3 regions of the Paenibacillus sp. GD4 genome follow, and region 1 is predicted to be linked to each of the others. Evidence: riboswitches for the same ligand, from Rfam matches in the RefSeq annotation. Region 1 holds a riboswitch; each other region holds the start of a gene.
What was found. A riboswitch is a leader RNA that binds a small molecule or an ion and turns the genes downstream of it on or off. The one in region 1 is predicted to bind cyclic di-GMP.
Positions count from the first base shown of each region.

Region 2: linked by a shared signal. The riboswitch ahead of RAC89_RS20785 (C40 family peptidase) and the one ahead of RAC89_RS16050 (C40 family peptidase) in region 1 are both predicted to bind cyclic di-GMP.
Region 3: linked by a shared signal. The riboswitch ahead of RAC89_RS04885 (hypothetical protein) and the one ahead of RAC89_RS16050 (C40 family peptidase) in region 1 are both predicted to bind cyclic di-GMP.

Region 1 covers NZ_JAVCYK010000001.1:3,317,259-3,323,154, reverse strand. The annotation lists gene adhE (bifunctional acetaldehyde-CoA/alcohol dehydrogenase) at 1-2,037, opposite strand, end outside; gene RAC89_RS16050 (C40 family peptidase) at 2,204-3,148, opposite strand; cyclic di-GMP riboswitch class I at 3,278-3,376, opposite strand; gene RAC89_RS16045 (nucleotidyltransferase domain-containing protein) at 3,852-4,562, opposite strand; gene RAC89_RS16040 (class I SAM-dependent methyltransferase) at 4,576-5,298, opposite strand; gene RAC89_RS16035 (YjcZ family sporulation protein) at 5,443-5,538, shown strand; gene RAC89_RS16030 (molybdopterin molybdotransferase MoeA) at 5,599-5,896, opposite strand, start outside.
Region 2 covers NZ_JAVCYK010000001.1:4,383,634-4,389,529, forward strand. The annotation lists gene RAC89_RS20765 (MATE family efflux transporter) at 1-1,351, opposite strand, end outside; gene RAC89_RS20770 (hypothetical protein) at 1,522-1,758, opposite strand; gene RAC89_RS20775 (hypothetical protein) at 1,818-2,372, shown strand; gene RAC89_RS20780 (PASTA domain-containing protein) at 2,481-3,677, opposite strand; cyclic di-GMP riboswitch class I at 3,963-4,051, shown strand; gene RAC89_RS20785 (C40 family peptidase) at 4,154-5,095, shown strand; gene RAC89_RS20790 (LLM class flavin-dependent oxidoreductase) at 5,376-5,896, shown strand, end outside.
Region 3 covers NZ_JAVCYK010000001.1:1,031,686-1,037,581, forward strand. The annotation lists gene RAC89_RS04865 (DHH family phosphoesterase) at 1-469, opposite strand, end outside; gene RAC89_RS04870 (Gfo/Idh/MocA family protein) at 638-1,930, opposite strand; gene RAC89_RS04875 (helix-turn-helix domain-containing protein) at 2,076-2,930, shown strand; gene RAC89_RS04880 (DUF2935 domain-containing protein) at 3,002-3,814, opposite strand; gene RAC89_RS04885 (hypothetical protein) at 3,913-4,188, opposite strand; cyclic di-GMP riboswitch class I at 4,285-4,374, opposite strand; gene RAC89_RS04890 (MDR family MFS transporter) at 4,450-5,706, opposite strand; gene RAC89_RS04895 (YuzB family protein) at 5,792-5,896, opposite strand, start outside.

The DNA.
Region 1 (5,896 bases):
GTTCGCCATGACGGACACATAGGCCTCAATCGCGTGAGTCAGCACGTCCATCCCTGTATCCGCTACAGCCGTCTTCGGCAAGCTGTACACGTACTCGGGATCGATAATCGCCACATCCGGCGTCAGCTCGTAATCGGCCAAAGGATACTTGGTGTGGCCGACCTTCTTATCCGTGATGACCGCGAACGAGGTTACCTCCGAGCCCGTACCGGACGTCGTCGGGATCGCCACGAACTTGGCCCGGCGCCCCAAGCGGGGATACTTATAGACACGCTTGCGGATGTCCATGAACTTCTGCTTCAACGAATGAAAGCTGGTGTCCGGGTATTCGTAGAACAGCCACATCGCCTTCGCTGCGTCCATTGGAGACCCTCCGCCTAAGGCAATGATACAGTCCGGCTGGAAGGCCGCCATCATCGCGGTGCCCCGCTCCACCGTTTCTACCGACGGATCGGGCTCTACCTCGGAGAATACCTCTATCAACACCGGTTTACTCCGCTTCCGCAAATAGTGCTCCACCCGCTCCACGTACCCGAGCTTTACCATGGCCGCATCCGTAACGATCATCACCCGCGTGATGTCAGGCATCTTCTCAAGGTATTGGGTCGAGCCCTTCTCGAAATACACCTTCGGCGGTACCTTAAACCACTGCATATTCACCGTACGGTAAGCGACCCGCTTCAGATTGAGCAGATGCACGGCCGTCACGTTCGCCGTAGTGGAGTTATGACCGTAGGAGCCGCAGCCAAGCGTAAGCGAAGGAAGGTTCGTATTATAAATATCCCCGATCGCCCCGTGCGTAGAAGGTGAATTGACAATGACCCGCCCGGTCTTGAGCACGGAGGCAAACTGCTCGATGACCGTCTTATTGTTCGAATGAATGACAGAGGAGTGTCCCATCCCGCCGTACGCCACCACCTCGGCGGCCCGCTGAATGCCTTGCTCCGCATGCTTCACCTTATAACACGCCAATACGGGACTCAGCTTCTCGGCGGACAGCGGATGCGCAGCGCCGACCCCCGTAAGCTCGGCAACAAGGATTTTCGTGTCCGAAGGCACCGTCACACCGGCCATCTCAGCTATCTTGACCGCCGGCTGCCCTACGATAACGGCGTTGACGGCACATTTTTCCGGATGGATGACAAGTCTGGATACGAGCTCCGTCTCTTCCTTGGACAAGAAGTAACAGCCCATTTCCTTCATCAGGCGCTTCGCCGCATCGTAAATCGGCTCCTCGAGAATGACCGCTTGCTCCGATGCGCAAATCATGCCGTTGTCGAACGTCTTCGACAGAATCAAATCCGTTACCGCCTGCTTCAGATCGGCCGACTTTTCGATGAAGCAAGGCACATTGCCCGGACCGACTCCCAGTGCCGGCTTGCCAGTGCTGTAGGCGGATTTCACCATCGAGGATCCCCCCGTGGCCAGGACCAACGCGACATCCTTATGGTTCATCAGCAGCTGTGTCGCCTCGACGGAGGGCGTCTCGATCCATTGGATGCAATCCTCCGGCGCGCCGGCTTTTACAGCCGCATCCCTAACAACGGCGGCAGCCGCCACGGAGCACTTTTGCGCCGACGGATGAAACGCGAATACGATCGGGTTTCTCGTTTTGACAGCAATCAGTGACTTGAACATCGTAGTTGAAGTCGGGTTCGTCACCGGCGTCACCCCTGCAATGACACCAACCGGCTCCGCTACGACACTGAAGTTCTCATACGGGTTTTCCTCGATAACGCCGACCGTTTTGGCATACTTGATACTGTGATAAATATATTCCGTCGCAAAAATATTTTTCGTAATCTTATCCTCGTATACCCCGCGTCCCGTCTCCTCTATTGCCAGCTTCGCAAGCGCCATGTGCCGGTCTAGCCCGGCGAGCGCCATCTGCTGCACAATGCGGTCGATCGCGTCTTGATCCAGGCTCATATACTCCTGCTGTGCCGCCTTGGCCCGTTCCACAAGCCGGTCTACCTGCTGCTGGACGGACACGTTCTCCGCCCTTTCCGTCTCCTGCCGTGCTTTGTTTACTGCCATCTCCATCCACTCCTCTATAGAAATGATCCTTCCTGATCACTATGTTACTTTTTTCACAAGGAAAGAACTATGAAGTTGCTCACACCGTAAATATTTTTTTCCTGCACAAAAAAGAAAAGGACCACCCTCAGGTGATCCTTCTCACATCCTATGTACCTTGCTCGAATCAATACGCCGAACCGCCGTACAAAAACCGGTTGTTCCACTGGGTTCCGCTAATCGAATCGATGCGTACGCCGCCCGAAGCGACCGAATACGTATGCAGCATTTGGCCGTCCCCGAGATAAATGCCTACGTGCGTAACCGGCTCCGTTGACTTGTTGATCCCTTGGTAATCCGAAGCACTGGAGCCTTTGTAGGACATGAAGAACATCAGGTCGCCGCGCTTCAGCTGGCTCCAATCGTTTACCTGGTTGCCCTTGCCCCTCACAAAGTCCGCCTGTGCCTGAGAATCACTCGGGAGCACCGTTCTTGCGCCGAGCCAGAAGATCGTCTGCATGAAATCAGAGCAATCGAAGGTGGAATCCTCCCAACGGGTAGAGCCGAATTCATAAGGAGTTCCCAAGTAAGCCGTACCGGAATTGATAATGCTCTCCACCCGCTCCGCCATAGGCAGGATCACACCGGTAACGGAGAAATCCGTTGCCAGATATTGCGAACCTGCGCTTACGTAGCCGCTCACTCCAGAGGCATCCTCCGCCCGGTACCAGGAAGCATTCACCTTCTCGATGACATAAAGACCCTCCCCCACCGGCAAGGAGCGGATAATCGAAGACGAAGTCGAAGGCTGCGTACGGAAATTCACTTTGGCGATCACTTCCGCATTCGATAAAACATCAATGTAAGTGCCGCTGGAGCTGACGTACCCAGTCAAACCCTGAGCATCCTGAATTTGATACCAATTGGGATTGACCAGCTGCAAGGCCGTTACCACTTCACCGGCTTTGAGGTAGCGCATGACATTGCTTGAGGTGGACGGCTTGTCCCGGAAACTGACGCTTTTCGTCGCCTTAAGCTTGGTAACGGTCTCGGCGGCCTTCGCCGCCTGCATCGGAACCAGAAGCATACACATCATAAGCATGGCTAAGCCGGCGATCCACATTTTTTTCATCGTTAATTCCCCCGAGTTGTTAGAATGTCCTACCCGATCCGGAGTTGCCTAGGGAACGATGTAAAAAAAGAATCTTCCGCTGCAACGCCGCGCGCAGACGTCTTGCGGAGGTCCTCTTTCCTTCGATCGTTCGACAGCTGGCTGGCAAGAAGAACACCGAAACCGGCGTTCTTCGTAGCCCCTATAGCTTTGCGCCGCTGATTTTCATCAGGTTTGCCTTTTCGGGACGGAAAGTGGAAATGCTTTGCATACTCTGAGTATAATTCGACAATATTTTTCCGGCATGTGTCCAAATGCGTATTTTTTTCCATGGAATATTTAAGTTTTATTGCCTATTGTGCTCATGTTAATTTTTGTAAGGGACTTATAAGGACTCCAAGTGCTTGAGAAGTTCGTTGATTTCACGGCGCTTGTCGTTCCTGGAGATTTACAGCATTGGGCAGCAGGGATCCTTAGGGGAGGTTAGAGAAATATAGACTATTGGTCCTATACATTCGGACATTTCGTATCCCGTTTCTTTTTTAAGGGGAGGTCATTCGTATCAATAAAAATGCAGTAGCCGTGTTTTCATTCGCCGGTTACCATATTATACCTTTAAATTTAGGAGTTTATATCCTTGAAGTCGTATCTATCGAAGGGCCGGTTGGAATTAAATCCTCTTTTAGACCTGATCTATATAGTTCCCCATACCTGCCCCCAGCCTCTACTCTTCCTCCCAGCATCCTTCGCTGTATCCCTCGGTAAGCAGTCCGCCGTACGGACGCAGCACTTCATGTAGCAGCTGTATGACCGGCTCATGCTCATCCTTGCGGTATAACTGTTCCAGCGCAGCGACCAACGAATTACTCAGCTCTTCGTCGAACCTCCGCAGCATACGCAAGGCCCACTTCCCGTCTCCTATCCATTGCCGGTTAGCTCTTAATACAAATTCATGCACAGAACCGATCAGTTTCCCAGCAATAAACAATCTCTCAGCTCGATCCCTGCTGCTTTGCAGATCAAGCAAGCCATTTGTGATGTCATACCTGGCATCGCTCAGCTGCTGCGTAGTCCACTCGTAGGGTCCGGCCTGCAGCGCATCCCGTGCCAGTCCGATAAGCTCCGCCGCCGAACCGTCATCCCGCAGAACCGCTCCTTCGGTGCACATACGCAGTATCGACGGAAGTCCCGACTCGGCTGCCGCCTCGATAAACATAGGAAAGCTGTCGCGGGTAACCACGAATGCCTCAATCAACCAGCCGTGGGCGGTGTACGTTTTGCGGAACGGATACGACCGCGATTCATCCAGGATAACCAGATCCAGATCGGAATCCGAGGTGTCCATGCCTTTCACGGCACTACCGGCAAGTATGGCTGCATTGCATTCGGGAAATTGCTTCTCAAGAAACCATTCCGCCGCTTTCAGGGAAGACACTCGGCCCGCCATCTTATCCCTTCGACCCCACAAGAACGGCTGAACCCAGGAAGTCTCTGCTTTGATCCATCATGTCCGTATACGTAAGCGAGGTGTGCCATACGGAAGCGTCAATATAGGCACCTTCACTTACGATTTGATGCTCATCCGGATGATTTAGGTCATCCTGCGCCGACAGCTCTTCCATAGGGGAGACGGAGAGACGAATGTCGGTGAAGCCCTGCGCTTCCAGAATCGCTCCCCATTCCTCTGCAGATAGCAGTTGGGCAATGCCTAGAAATTCCACCAGTTCGTCTTTAATGCCTCCCGTCACATCGTGAAGGCGGATCACTTCACTGTCATATAACATCCCCCCGGGCTTCAGCACACGGTAATATTCCGAAACGGCTGCCGATGCATCCGCGAAGTTGGTAACGGATTCGGCAAGGACAAGATCAAATTGATTGTCCCCAAAAGGAAGCCGGCAAATATCGCCTACCGCAAAATCTACCTTCACCTGCTGCAATTCACTGCGCTTTTTCGCCTTCTCAATCATCCCCGGTCGCAAGTCGACGGCATATACTTGAAAGCCCTTTTGTGCAAGCAGACATGCTGTACGGCCTGTTCCGCACCCAACCTCCAGAATGGAGCTGCCCGGCTGCAGCGGAATGGTATCCAGCATTTTTAAGGTAAAAGCGAATCCTCCGGGATGGGCGCTGCCTATTCCCAAATGCGTTAACATATCTAAATATTTCAAGGTTAATCCTCTCCTTCGCACACTACTAATAAGTAAATGCGCGGAGCGAGGAGATGGTTTGGGCGATTGCCTCAGGGCATCCGTCCAAACAATTCATAAGCGGCTCCATATGCTGTTGTAGAAAACGTCAGGGAGGTGATAGACATGAGTGCAGTTGCAGGCTACCGCTCTTCCACAGCAGCGATCCTTGTGCTTTACATCCTGTTGGTCATCATTTTGTCCGCAGGTTTCTTTGTCTAAATGACACAGGGACGATTAAGAGCGTCGACCACTTCGGCCGACGCTCTTTCCTGCCTTCTTTTAAGCTTCCGCCAGCTGAAGCACGCGAACCAAGGCTCCGCGGGGAGGGGCTTGCCCGCCTGCAGGAATGCACAGCAAACACTCCGCATCCTTGATTGATACCATGATGCTGGACTTGTCCCTACCGGCAGGCGCTACCTTTAGTGTTGCTTGCTCGGTGTAAGTACGGGCTCTTACATAGCGCGGGTAAGCGGAGCCTTTGCCGTAATCCGCATCCAGCAATGCGGTACATTCTCTGGGCAAAGGACGGGCGCAGCCTTGAATCGCCTTAAGATACGGCCTCACGAACAGCTCAAAG
Region 2 (5,896 bases), 1.1 Mb from region 1:
TTGCGGGCAGGTGCACTTTCTTTTGAATCCGCACCAGACGTATGAAAAGTCCGATGGCGCCCAAGGTAAGGCCGGTGCTTAATCCGATCCAGTAGCCGAACGGTCCCATTTCTGTATAATGAGCCAGAATATAGCCGAACGGAAGTCCTACGACCCAATAAGATATCAGCGCTACCATGAAGGTAACGTTCACGTCCTTATAGCCTCTAAGCGCTCCTTGAATGGGAGCGGCCACGGCATCGGAGAGCTGAAAGAAGATGGCATATAGTAAAAAATGTCCTGTCAGCTCAAGAAGCTCCGGATCGCCGGTGTAGATGCCTGCAATCGGCTTGGTAAAGAGCAGGAGAATCACTGTACAAATTCCAGCCATGCCTAAGGCGAAGCCGATGCCGAGCCGGCCGTAGATGCGGGCGTCACGGTAACGGCGCGCTCCGACCTCGAACCCGATCAGGATCGTCAGCGCCATGGAGATGCTAAGCGGGATCATGTACAGGAAGGAAGCGAAGTTGATGGCCGCCTGATGCGCCGCAATGGTCATTGTGCTGTATTCACTCATGAGCATGGTTACGGCGGCAAAGATGCTTACCTCGAAAAAAATGGACAGACCGATCGGCAGTCCGATCGTCAGGAGCTCCTTCCAATCGGCTAGGGAAATTCGATAAAACCGGTTGACGACAGCATATTCCGTAAACGGCTTGATCCGAGCGACAACCTGCCACGCAATCAGGAAGATAACCCAGTAGGTAATGGCGGAAGCGACGCCCGCTCCTGCTCCTCCGAGCTCGGGGAGCCCCATTTTTCCGTAAATGAACAAGTAGTTCAGCAGTCCGTTGACAGGCAGCGAAACGAAACTGATATACATGGAGGTGCGGGTGTGTCCCAGTGCGTCGATGAAGCAGCGGAGCACAGTATAGAGGAACAGTCCCGGAATTCCCATGGCAATGGCGGTCAAAAACTCCCTGGCCACGCTCTCCACCTCCGCCTCCAGCCGCATAAGGCTAAGGATCGGATTAACAGTGAAGATGCCGATGACAATTACGGCTATAGAAAGCAGGATCGATACGTATAAGGCCTGTACGACTTTAAAAGGGACGGAGTCTTTGCGGTTTGCGCCCGCAAGCTGCGCCACGATCGGAGTGACGGCAAGCAGGATGCCGCTGAGTCCGGTTTGCACGGGCACCCAAAGGCTCGTTCCGATCGCAACGCCGGCCAGGTCGACAGCGCTGTAATGACCGGTCATGAACACATCGAAGAAGCTCATGGCAAACATGGCCACCTGAGTTCCCAGGATCGGCAATAATACAAAGAGAAGCTGTTTGATTTTTTGACGCAGGGTGTAGGTCTGGTTCATGCTTATGATCGTTCCTTTACGTTAGCTTTGCTGGAAAGAAATGAAGAGTTCCTAATGCATTTAGACATCATACCAGAAAGCGGAGCATAAACCAAAGTAGACGTGCTTAACGTAAAAAACCTGTGTCCGTATGCTGACAGCGGACACAGGCTTAAGGCATCGCCCTCCGATTATTCGGAAGCGCTGCCGTTGATAGCAGCTTGGTCCTCCGCTAATTGATTCACGGACGAGGTCACTGCCGATTCGTTGCTGCTGCTTTCCAACGCTTGATCAACGGCAGCTTGCGCATGGCGAAGGGAACGCTGGGCCTGAGCGACTTGACGGTCAGTAGGGTTCGCTTCGGCGGATTGTACGGCGTTATGGGCCGTTTCCACGGAATTTTGCGCTTGGGTTGCTTTGTCAGCCATGGGTTGTCCCTCCTTTCTTTTGGGAATCCCTTTTACTATGATAATAATAAGGATGGATTATGCAGGAAGACGGGGGAGAGATGGGTATGTTTGATCCGACGATTTATGACAATTTGAAGGTAGTTTTCGAAGGAGAGGCCTATGATCTTGATGCGCAAGGGGAATTTCTGATTACGATGCGCGAGGATTTGGTGAACCTGGCGGATATGAGCCGAAGCTTTAGCATCACGTTCCGTCATACGGGAGGAGCATGCAGTGCCGGTTTCACCTTAACGAGCGAGCTGCTGGATTTTGCAGGGGAGCTGCGGGGGCTGCGTCTTGCGGAGGAGGAGCCCGGGGTGTCGCTGCAGCTATGGATCGATATGCCGGCGGCTTACGAGTCGTATGTGCAGTCGCAGTCGGACAAGCTGTGGGCCGATTGGGCCGATTCCACGGTGCTGGAGCTGGAGCGGCGAACCGCATACAGCTGGGAGCAGCGCTTGCTGCAGCCGGAGCAAGATATTCTGAGGGTCACGATGCAGTACAAAAACAAAATCAATGAGTCCCATGTCGACCAAGTGGGTGCCGTGCTGGCCCATTTCTTATCGACGGTGGCGGCAATAGCTGCGAAGTAGCCGAGAAGGCTTGCGGTAAACACAATAAGGCGGAGGAAGCTTACATAAGCTTTCAACCGCCTTATTATGCTTCCATGGCAAACGTGCGCAGGGGCGCTTTTATAGCAGTTAAGGCTTCCCTTTGCTGATCCAGAAGGTAACGCGGGTCCCCTTATCCACCGTTTCGCCGGGCTGGGGCTCCTGCTTGAACACTTTACCGGCCGGCTGCTCGTTGACTTCGAGGAAATAAGCGTATTTCAACCCGGAGGAAAGCGCCAGCTTCTCCGCCTCTTCCTTGCTAAGCCCCTTAAGGGCGGGCACCTGAACCGGTCCGTCTCCGGCCGGAGGGGCAGGCTTCGGCTCGGGAGCGGGCTTCGGCTGTTCTTGCACCGGGTTCTCCTGAACCGGTGGCGTAGCTTGCGTGACGGCGGGCTTTCTCTCGTCTGAAGCAAGCATTTTCCCTACGGTCTCGAACAGTAAAGCAAATACGCCGATAAAAACGACAAGTCCGATCACGCCGGCCGTAAGGCCGATCCACATTTTTTTACCGAAAAAGGAGCTCCAGCCCCTCTTCCTGACGGGTTCCTCTTCTTCGTATTCTTCCGTTTCTTCTACTGACGCGACCTCCGGGTCACCTGTGCCGGACAAGGCGTCCTGGAGACTGCGTATCCAGGCGGCCAGCGAGGTTTGCTCCTGCATGGTGCGCTGGGCCGCCTGGACCAGAATGCTCCGGGCCGATTCCTGTACTCCGAGCTCCGCCAATGCCGCGGCAAGGCGAACCCGGAAAGGTTCGGGGTTCTCCGGGACATGGGAGGATCTGGTAACCAGCTGGAAAAACAATCGGCAAAGCTCCTTCGCGGGGCGCTCCTTTGCCGTTCCCTTATCCCATGAGTGAATGATGTTCAATTTGCCGTCATGCCGGAGCCATAAATTTTCCGCCCGTAAGGAAAAATCCAACGGGCGCCGCTCCAGCACGTCCTGAAGGTCGTGTCCCAGCTCGACCAGCAGCTTGACGATCTGCTCGAAGGAAAGTGTATGATGCTCGATCAACCGGATCAGCGGTTCTCCCTTCTCGTAGGGCAGAATGATGGATACCTGCTCAGCGGTAACCTCCGCATCCAGAACATGCAGCAGGGAAGGCCAGGCCGTATGCCCGCCTTTGCCCAATTCCTCTATATACTCCTGTGCCGGGTAGCTGCCGCTAAGCTTGACGATGAACACGAGAACCTGGCGGCTCAGCGCGAGGTCCCGTCCCTTGTACAGATGCCCGTTATGCAGCGCAATCAAGGGCTCCTGCAGCTCGTAACGAGTCCATCGTTTCTCCATAGTGTAGACCTCCCGTGGATAGTTTCTTTTCATACTATTCGAAGCAACGGGCGATTTTTACGGAATCTTTGTGAAACAATTTTAAACATTTTGCAATTATCGGGTGAGGCTGTGAGCGTTGAACCGCTCTAAGCTGTGAACTATATTATATTTCCATTATATTACAAGGGGTCAATAGGGCTTCAAGCCTTGTTTTCCCATGGGAAATGATGCATCGTTTCGACTATTTTCGATCGGTACCCACTCAAACTATAATAGAGTCACGAAATGATTTAAGTTAACCTCTCACGATAATGGCAAAGCCGGCGAAAGCCGGTGACGCAAAGCTACAGGGGCTTCGGTTGATCGTTCAACCATGCTCGCCAGCTGCCGAAGGATCTAGGGAACCCGGGATAACCCTCTTTCTTCAACGGCTGGTAAGGAGAGGGTTCTTTTCTTTTCCATTCCAAACCCAAAGACACGGAGGTTATCACAGCATGAAGAAGCAGCTTGCATCCTTATTGGTCTTACTCTTTATTGTACTTTCCTTAGGTTCCGCTGTACAAGCGGAGGAAACGGTTCCCACTAAGGCACAAGCCGTAGCCGGCGTAAGCTTCCGGGACCAGCCGAGCACCTCAAGCCAGGTCATGCGTTATTTGAAGACAGGAGAGGTCGTTACCGTTCTTGATGTGGTAAATCCCTATTGGTACCGGATTCAGGATCAGCAGGGGACTATGGGCTATGTCAGCTCCAGCTCGAAGTACATAACGTTGATCAGCAATGCAAAAATTATTTATGGGGTCAATTTCCGGACCGGTCCTTCCACCGAAGCGTCCAAAATCCGGATGCTGTCTACAGGCGAGGAGGTTCTCGTTCTGGAGAAAATCAATGACAGCTGGTATAAGGCAAAGGATAAAAACGGCGTGGTCGGCTACCTCAGCAGCAGCAGCAAGTATATTACAGCAAATTTCTCGGTAACGGCCGTTGTGCTGCCTCTTCAGGAGCGAATTGAAAGTATCATACAAGCGGCTTCCGCTTACACCGGGACACCCTATGAGTTCGGTTCGGAGCGGTTCGATACGGCGACGTTCGATTGCTCCGATTTGGTGCAGCAAGCCTTTTGGGATGCTACCCGGACGGTTGTGCCGGGAGATTCCCGGGCCCAGGGCGATTACGTAAAGCAGGGCGCCGTTACTTCCGATTGGCGGCAGCTGAAGCGTGGTGATCTGATGTTCTTCATGTCCTATAACGGCTCAAGCGCATCCGATTACAGCGGCATTGACAAAACTGCCGAGACGATTACTCACGTAGCGATCTACTTGGGCGACGGAATGATGCTTCATACCTACTCACCTGAATCCGGCGGGGTTCGGACCGATTCGATCGCTGGACGTCACTGGGAATATCGGTTCCTATTCGGCGGGAGTGCAACCAACTAATGGATATCGTTTAGCGGGGTCCTTCGGGATCTCGCTATTTCCTTTTTATGCGAAGTTAGAAAAAAGATATTGACACTGCATGGGATACTGAACTATACTGAGCACAATAAAACACAGTAAACACATTGGAATTATAGTTAATATGTGTCTACCGGTTCACCGGAGGCTTCGCTTATCTTGCATCCTATTGAAGGAGCAGGTAAGAGGAGTCTCCTTTTTTTATCCCTTCTGAGTTGATCGTTGGGAATCCGTTCAAACATGTAAAGGAGAGTGAAATGTTATGACAAACAAGTCTCAGCAAGTGGAGTTCGGCTGGTTCATACCGACGACAGGCGACGGCAAATATATCGGGGTGAAGCCGGAAAGGGAATCTACCGCAGAGTACATGATTCAAGTAGCGAAGACGGCGGAGGAAGCAGGCTTTACTTTCGCACTCATCCCCACCGGGGGCTCTTGCATCGATTCTTGGGTAGTCGGCTCCGCCATCGCTGCCCATACCCGGAAGCTTAAGCCGCTTGTCGCATTCCGTCCGGGACTCATCGCGCCCGTCCTGGCGGCTCGCATGGCTGCTTCACTCGATTATATATCGGGAGGCCGGGCATTGGTGAATGTGGTGACGGGCGGCTCGCCGCAGGATCTTATCGCTACCGGAGATCCTCTGGCCCACGATCATGATGCCCGCTACGAACGAACAAGGGAATTTCTTCACATTGTGAAGGAGGTTTGGACGCAATCGAAGAAAAGCTCGGATAGCTTCCTAGCGTCGAATTCTACCTATGGAGGAGCGGAACGCGTACAGTT
Region 3 (5,896 bases), 2.3 Mb from region 1:
TCAGCTGATAGTTGCTGATCCGGTAATCACGATAACGTCCCAAGCCCGTACGTGCATCCATGATGAAAGACAGCAGATCCCATCGCTTCGGGTTCAAAATATCGTCGGCGGAAAATTGCGCCGCATCGGCCTTGTCCACGCCTTCCATGATATCGTCGATATCGCCGAACCGTTCTTTGCCGCCGTAATAATCGTATACTACGCGGGCCGCACTCGGTGCTATGCGTACCTCGCCCTTCACGCCGACCTGCTCCGCGTTGCGCTCGATCTCGCTGGAATGGTGGTCGAACCAAAGGCCGCAGCCGGCAACATAGGGAACATTAGCCAGAATGTCATTTTCATTTACTTCAATCAGCCCATCCTGCACATCCTTCGGATGAACGAACTTCATTTCATCAATCATACCGAGCTTCTTAAACAGCATCGCGCATACCAATCCGTCGAAATCGGAACGAGTAATCAAACGCACAGCGGTTCCTCCCCTTAGTTCCACAGCACTAGTTTTATGTACCATTCCATTATAATCGCTGCACATTCCCGGTACAATAGGGGCTCGGATGAAAAAAAAGCGCCCGAATGCTTGAAATGCATCGGGGCGCGGGATTTTTATTCGATTTCATTCGACATTAAATTTACTTTAGTGAAACTTTACCAAATCATCCACTTTTACTGCTTGGCCTGTTCGAATGGAACGGTTCGCCGCAATGCCGGTCAAGATTGACTGGGCGCCATCCACATGATTCGCTGCACGGCGGAATTTATCCTCTACAGGGGTACCGAAGATGTCATTCAGCAGCACAGGGTCGCCGCCGCCGTGACCGCCTTTTCCTTCCTCCACCTGCACCTCGTACGGAGCACCGAACATCGGCTGCACAACGATTTTTTTACCTTTCAACGCACCTTCCAGCGCCTTATCGCCACCGGAGTTAACATAAGACTGCTCCACGATGGTCATTTCGATCCGGCCGCGGGTACCGTTGAAAGCAATCCGATAGCCTTCCCAAGGCATGTAGGCGTTCAAGGAATAGGTCAGGATCGCATTATTTTTGTAACGTACCAGCACACCCATAGTATCCTCGATGTTGATGCCGTCACCGAATACGCTCTGGTCTCTCTGGTAGCCGTCCTCGTGCTCTGCGTCAAGGTATAGCGCCTTCAAGTGTTCGTTCTTATCCAAGTGCAAAGCGAAATGGTCGCCTTCCGCATTCGGATTGCCGGTAGCGCGTTGGTAAAATTTCGTCTCTCCGCGCTGCTCCGCGTTCTCCTTGCCGTAGAACAGCAGGTCGCCATAGGCAAACACTTCCTCCGGCTGGGAGCCGATCCAGAAGTTGACCAGATCGAAGTGATGGGTCGACTTGTGCACCAGCAGGCCGCCGCTGTTGCGCTTATCACGGTGCCAACGACGGAAATAGTCGGCGCCATGCTTCGTATTCAGGAGCCATTCGAAATGGATCGAGGTGACCTTGCCGATCTCGCCGTTCATGATCAGCTCACGAGCCTTCGTATGATGAGGCGCATAGCGGTAGTTAAACGTTACGCGAACCTGACGGCCCGTGCGTTCCACCGCATCAAGAATTTCCTGGCATTTCTTCTCGTCAACGGTCATCGGCTTCTCTGTAATGACATCGCAGCCGAGCTCCAAAGCACGAATAATGTAAGTGTGATGAGTCCGGTCCACACTGGTAACAATTACGGCATCCGGTTTTTCAATCTCGATCATTTGATCGAATTGATCGGCTTTGTAGGTTCTTACAGGGTTGTATCCGTATTTTTCAGTAAGGAGCTTGTTGGCGTAATTCATGCGGGTCTGGTTAATATCGCAAACGGCGAGAAGCTCCGACGTTTCCTTGTAATCGGTTGCAATCGCCTTGTAGAAGAACTCGGCTCGCCCTCCGACACCTACTTGAACATATTTCTTTTTTGCTGCCATATTCATTCTCTCCTTTCGTGATTAACCCATCTCTGAATCAAATCATAGCGCAAATAAATAAAACATTCGCCGCAAATGAAACCTTTTCGCGTCAAATGCCGCAAATTTTGTTATACTGTTCCTAGGAAAGGAGCGTTATGAGCCGATGCAATTTCCAAACCAACTCCGTTGCACAACGCCGGACAAGAGGATCGGGGTCGAATTCGATCGCCGCAAGGGACACTACACCATGGCCATTAACCACATCCATTCGCAGTATGAGCTCTATTACTTATTTTCCGGGCGGAGGAGCTACTTTATTAAAGACCGGTCTTACTCGGTCGAAGCGGGAGACCTTATCTTCATTCGCTCCGGAGAAGTTCATAAAACCTCGGATGTCGGCATACCCGAGCATGATCGAATCTTAATTTATTACTGGGAGTCCTTCTTCGAGCAGCATCCTCCGGAGCTTGCCGAGCTGCTGCGCTCTCCCTTTATGGCTGATGCACCGCTGCTTCGTCTCCCCCTGCATGAGCGCTTAAAGCTGGAAGGGATGCTGCTGGCCGTGCTCGAAGAAATCCACGCTGCCGCTCCCGGCTACGAGCTCGCAGTTCAGCTTGCCTCTACCGAGCTTTTGCTGCATGCCGCACGTTATCATCAAAAAAACAAGACGGCGCCAATGGAGCATGTCTCGCCGATGCATGAAAAAATATCGGAAATCGTTCAATATATTAATGCGAATTACGCCGAACCGATCAGCCTGCCTCTGCTTTCCGAGAAATTTTATGTCAGTATCAGTCATATCAGCCGCAAATTTAAAGAAATTACCGGCTTCAGCTTCACGGACTATTTGAACCTCAAGCGAATCAAGGAGGCGCAGCGTCTGCTTCAGCAATCCGAGCTCAGCATTACCGATATCTCGGAGCAGGTCGGCTTCGATAATTTCTCCCATTTCGGCAAAGTATTCAAGAAGCAGACCGGTGTCTCTCCCCGCACCTACCGCAGCTCGGAAAAGGGTTGAATCGGCAACGGAAAAAAGACCGGCGCCTTGAGCTCGCATTTGCGCTGCTCAAATCCGGTCTTCCTTATCTGTTATCCTTCCGTTCTCGGCTTGCCCGGGTCGCACTCCGGCGCTTTGGTGCCGGCCGTAAGCGAAAGCTTCGTCAAATAATAGCATTCCTCGCGCGCCATATGATCCGCCATCAGCGGTGTCAATACACCCAGCACCTCGCCGGTCAGCCTCATCTCTTCCAGCTCCCGGAGGAAGCCCTTGAAGAGCACCATCTCCAGCTCAATCTCCTTGTTGAAGCGAGCCAGTGCCGGAAACTGCGAAATGTTCGCGCGCATGTAGCCTGCCAGCTCAACCGCTTTCATGTAAAAATCGCGGAAATGCGATTCGAAGCTCTGGGCGGTTTCAATCAACGGCTTCTCCGCCATATCAAGGTCGCCGGCAATCGAAGCGGCATGCCCGAATGCATCCTGAAGCCATACCAGATGGTGGTGGATTTCATTATACATGGGAGCCGGTTGACCCGAAACGAGGAACCGGAGGACACGCAAATACTCCTCCACTTCATTGACCATATGGTTCAGAAAGCTCGGCGGCAGCTTAAGGCCAATCTTACCCGTAAGGTGTCTGCGCAGCAGATGGAGCTTGAAGTTCCTTAGATCCTGAGCGCGAGTATAGCTCTCCCGGCTAAGCTCCTGCAGCTGCGCTTCATCCAGCTCCGTCCTGGATTTTTCCAGCAGCTCATCCAGCTTCGCAATGTAAAACCGGGCACGCTGAATCTCCTGTACTTCATCCGGAGATAACGCGTCCTTAATGAACCGGGCATGATCGCCCGCAATCTGCAGCCAAAAGCGATGCTCGAATGAAGCCGATGCCGCGTAATCGGTCGGTTGCACAGGAATTCCTCCTATTAGGCCGGCTGAAATCTTCACAGCCCTAGTTTATCACCTAATATGTATGCAGGAGGCTTATCCATTTGAACAAACTTTTACTTCTACGCGTACCGAACCTTTTCCGTCCGGTAGCTTAAGTAATCAAACAGTTTGAGCAGCACATCATTACTGGCATCAAAACGCACGGAAAGCTTAACCTCACCGCGCCAATAAAAGGTAATGACATGATGACGCTGTCCCATCACCATCTCCAAGTCCCAGCAGGGCCGCGTCAGCTCGTATTCCTCCCGGTTGATCACCATTCTCGGTCCGTCGCCCGTCAAATACAAGCCTACGACGTCACTGCCCACCTTCGTACAAAACTCCTGCTTCATCATTATGTCCCTCTTTGCTTTTAGAATAGGTTGTCACACATACAAAGAACCTCCGTCCCAAGGACTGGAGGCCCGCATCTATACGCGAATCATCTTTCCTTCGGCGGCTGGCTGGCTTAACGCATCTTCTCCGTAGTAGCCCCTGTAGCTTTGCGTCACAGACTTTCGTCTGCTTTGCCCATATCGAGAACGATCGAATTTTGTCTTTTGTTATCCTTTCTTAGCATAAAAGATAGGTCTCACGGAATATATCAACCATAGTGCTCAATTTCTGGAATTCACGTAGGTCTTTAGTCCTGAATTAAACAATTGATTCCCTCTGGAATAAAAGTAAGAACCGCCTACTGTTACTATCGCCAATCCTAGGAATAACGGAGATCCGCCCCAGTGAGATAGTACAGCTCCCCCAATGATCGGCCCGATAAAGTGTCCCAGACTTGTGAACGACTGCGCCCCGAAGTAAGTCCCTCGCATTCCCTCCGGCGCCAGCCGGTCGATTAGGGCATTCGATGCAGGAAAGTTACATATTTCCCCCAGCGTAAAAAAGAACATCGATACCATGAACAGCAGCCACGAATCCGCAAAGGCGTACCCGATATTGCCTAGGGCAAACATGAGATTTCCAGCCACGATCGCTGCAAGCGGGCCGAAGCGCTCCCCGAACCTTGATACCGGTACCTGCAGCACGACTACGGTAATGGCGTTAATACTCATCAGCAAAGCGAACAGTGTCGCTCCGTCGGCTACGCTTCGCTCCACATATTGTGATAAGGTCACTGTCATCTGGGAATAGCTGATCGCTCCGATGATTCCGCCCATAATATACAATCGGAATACCCGGTCTCCGGTGATGACGCGCCATGCTGAAGCAACCGTTACTTGGCTTTTGTGTTCTCCTTCGATTTTTTGAATACCGAATCGCTGCAGCAGCAAGTAAAGACCTATAGCATATGCCAAATAAATGCCGGCGGTAATAAGGAAAGGCAGCCACGCCTCCATCGTACCGAAATACGCTCCGAGAAGCGGCCCTACGGCAACACCGACATTGATGGCAAGGTATCGGAGCGAGAATACCTTCAATCGCTTCTCCTTCGTCGTCACATCCACCATCAACGCCTGGGAAACCGGCTCGTAGAAGGCACGGCAAACGCCGTTGAGCATATTGAGCAGCAGAAAGGCTGCAGGCGATTTCGCTACAGCGAAGCCCATGAAGATGACGACCCAGCCGATCAGGGCGATCATCATGATCAGCTTCCGTCCGAGACGGTCAGAGAGAGCTCCTCCGATAAACCCCGCCGCCGTCCCCGCCAGAGAGCCCGCGCCGATGATCGCCCCGATGAGCAGCGGATTCATTCCATCTCGGGACAAATAGATGGCCAGGAAGGGCATGCTCATGGACGAGGCGGCGCGGGCCAGAATGGTACCGACGAGCAAGGTATGAACAATCGGATGATAGGCGTGCAGAAAGAGCAGGAAACGGGCAAAACCCGTTTTTTGTGCAGAGTCTATTTTAGGAAGCAATTTGTGCGTTCTCCTTTTATTGACCAACGGTTGGTAAATTGGAGATCATTATACAACAAAAAAAGAGCCCTGCACAGGCTCTTTTTCATTTGATGTATTTCTTCGCCTTCTCAATCGCTTCGTCTTCCGTAGCTCCGGTAACGTAGCGACCGTTTACGTAAATAAAAGCAAACCGCGAGCAGGGACCGCA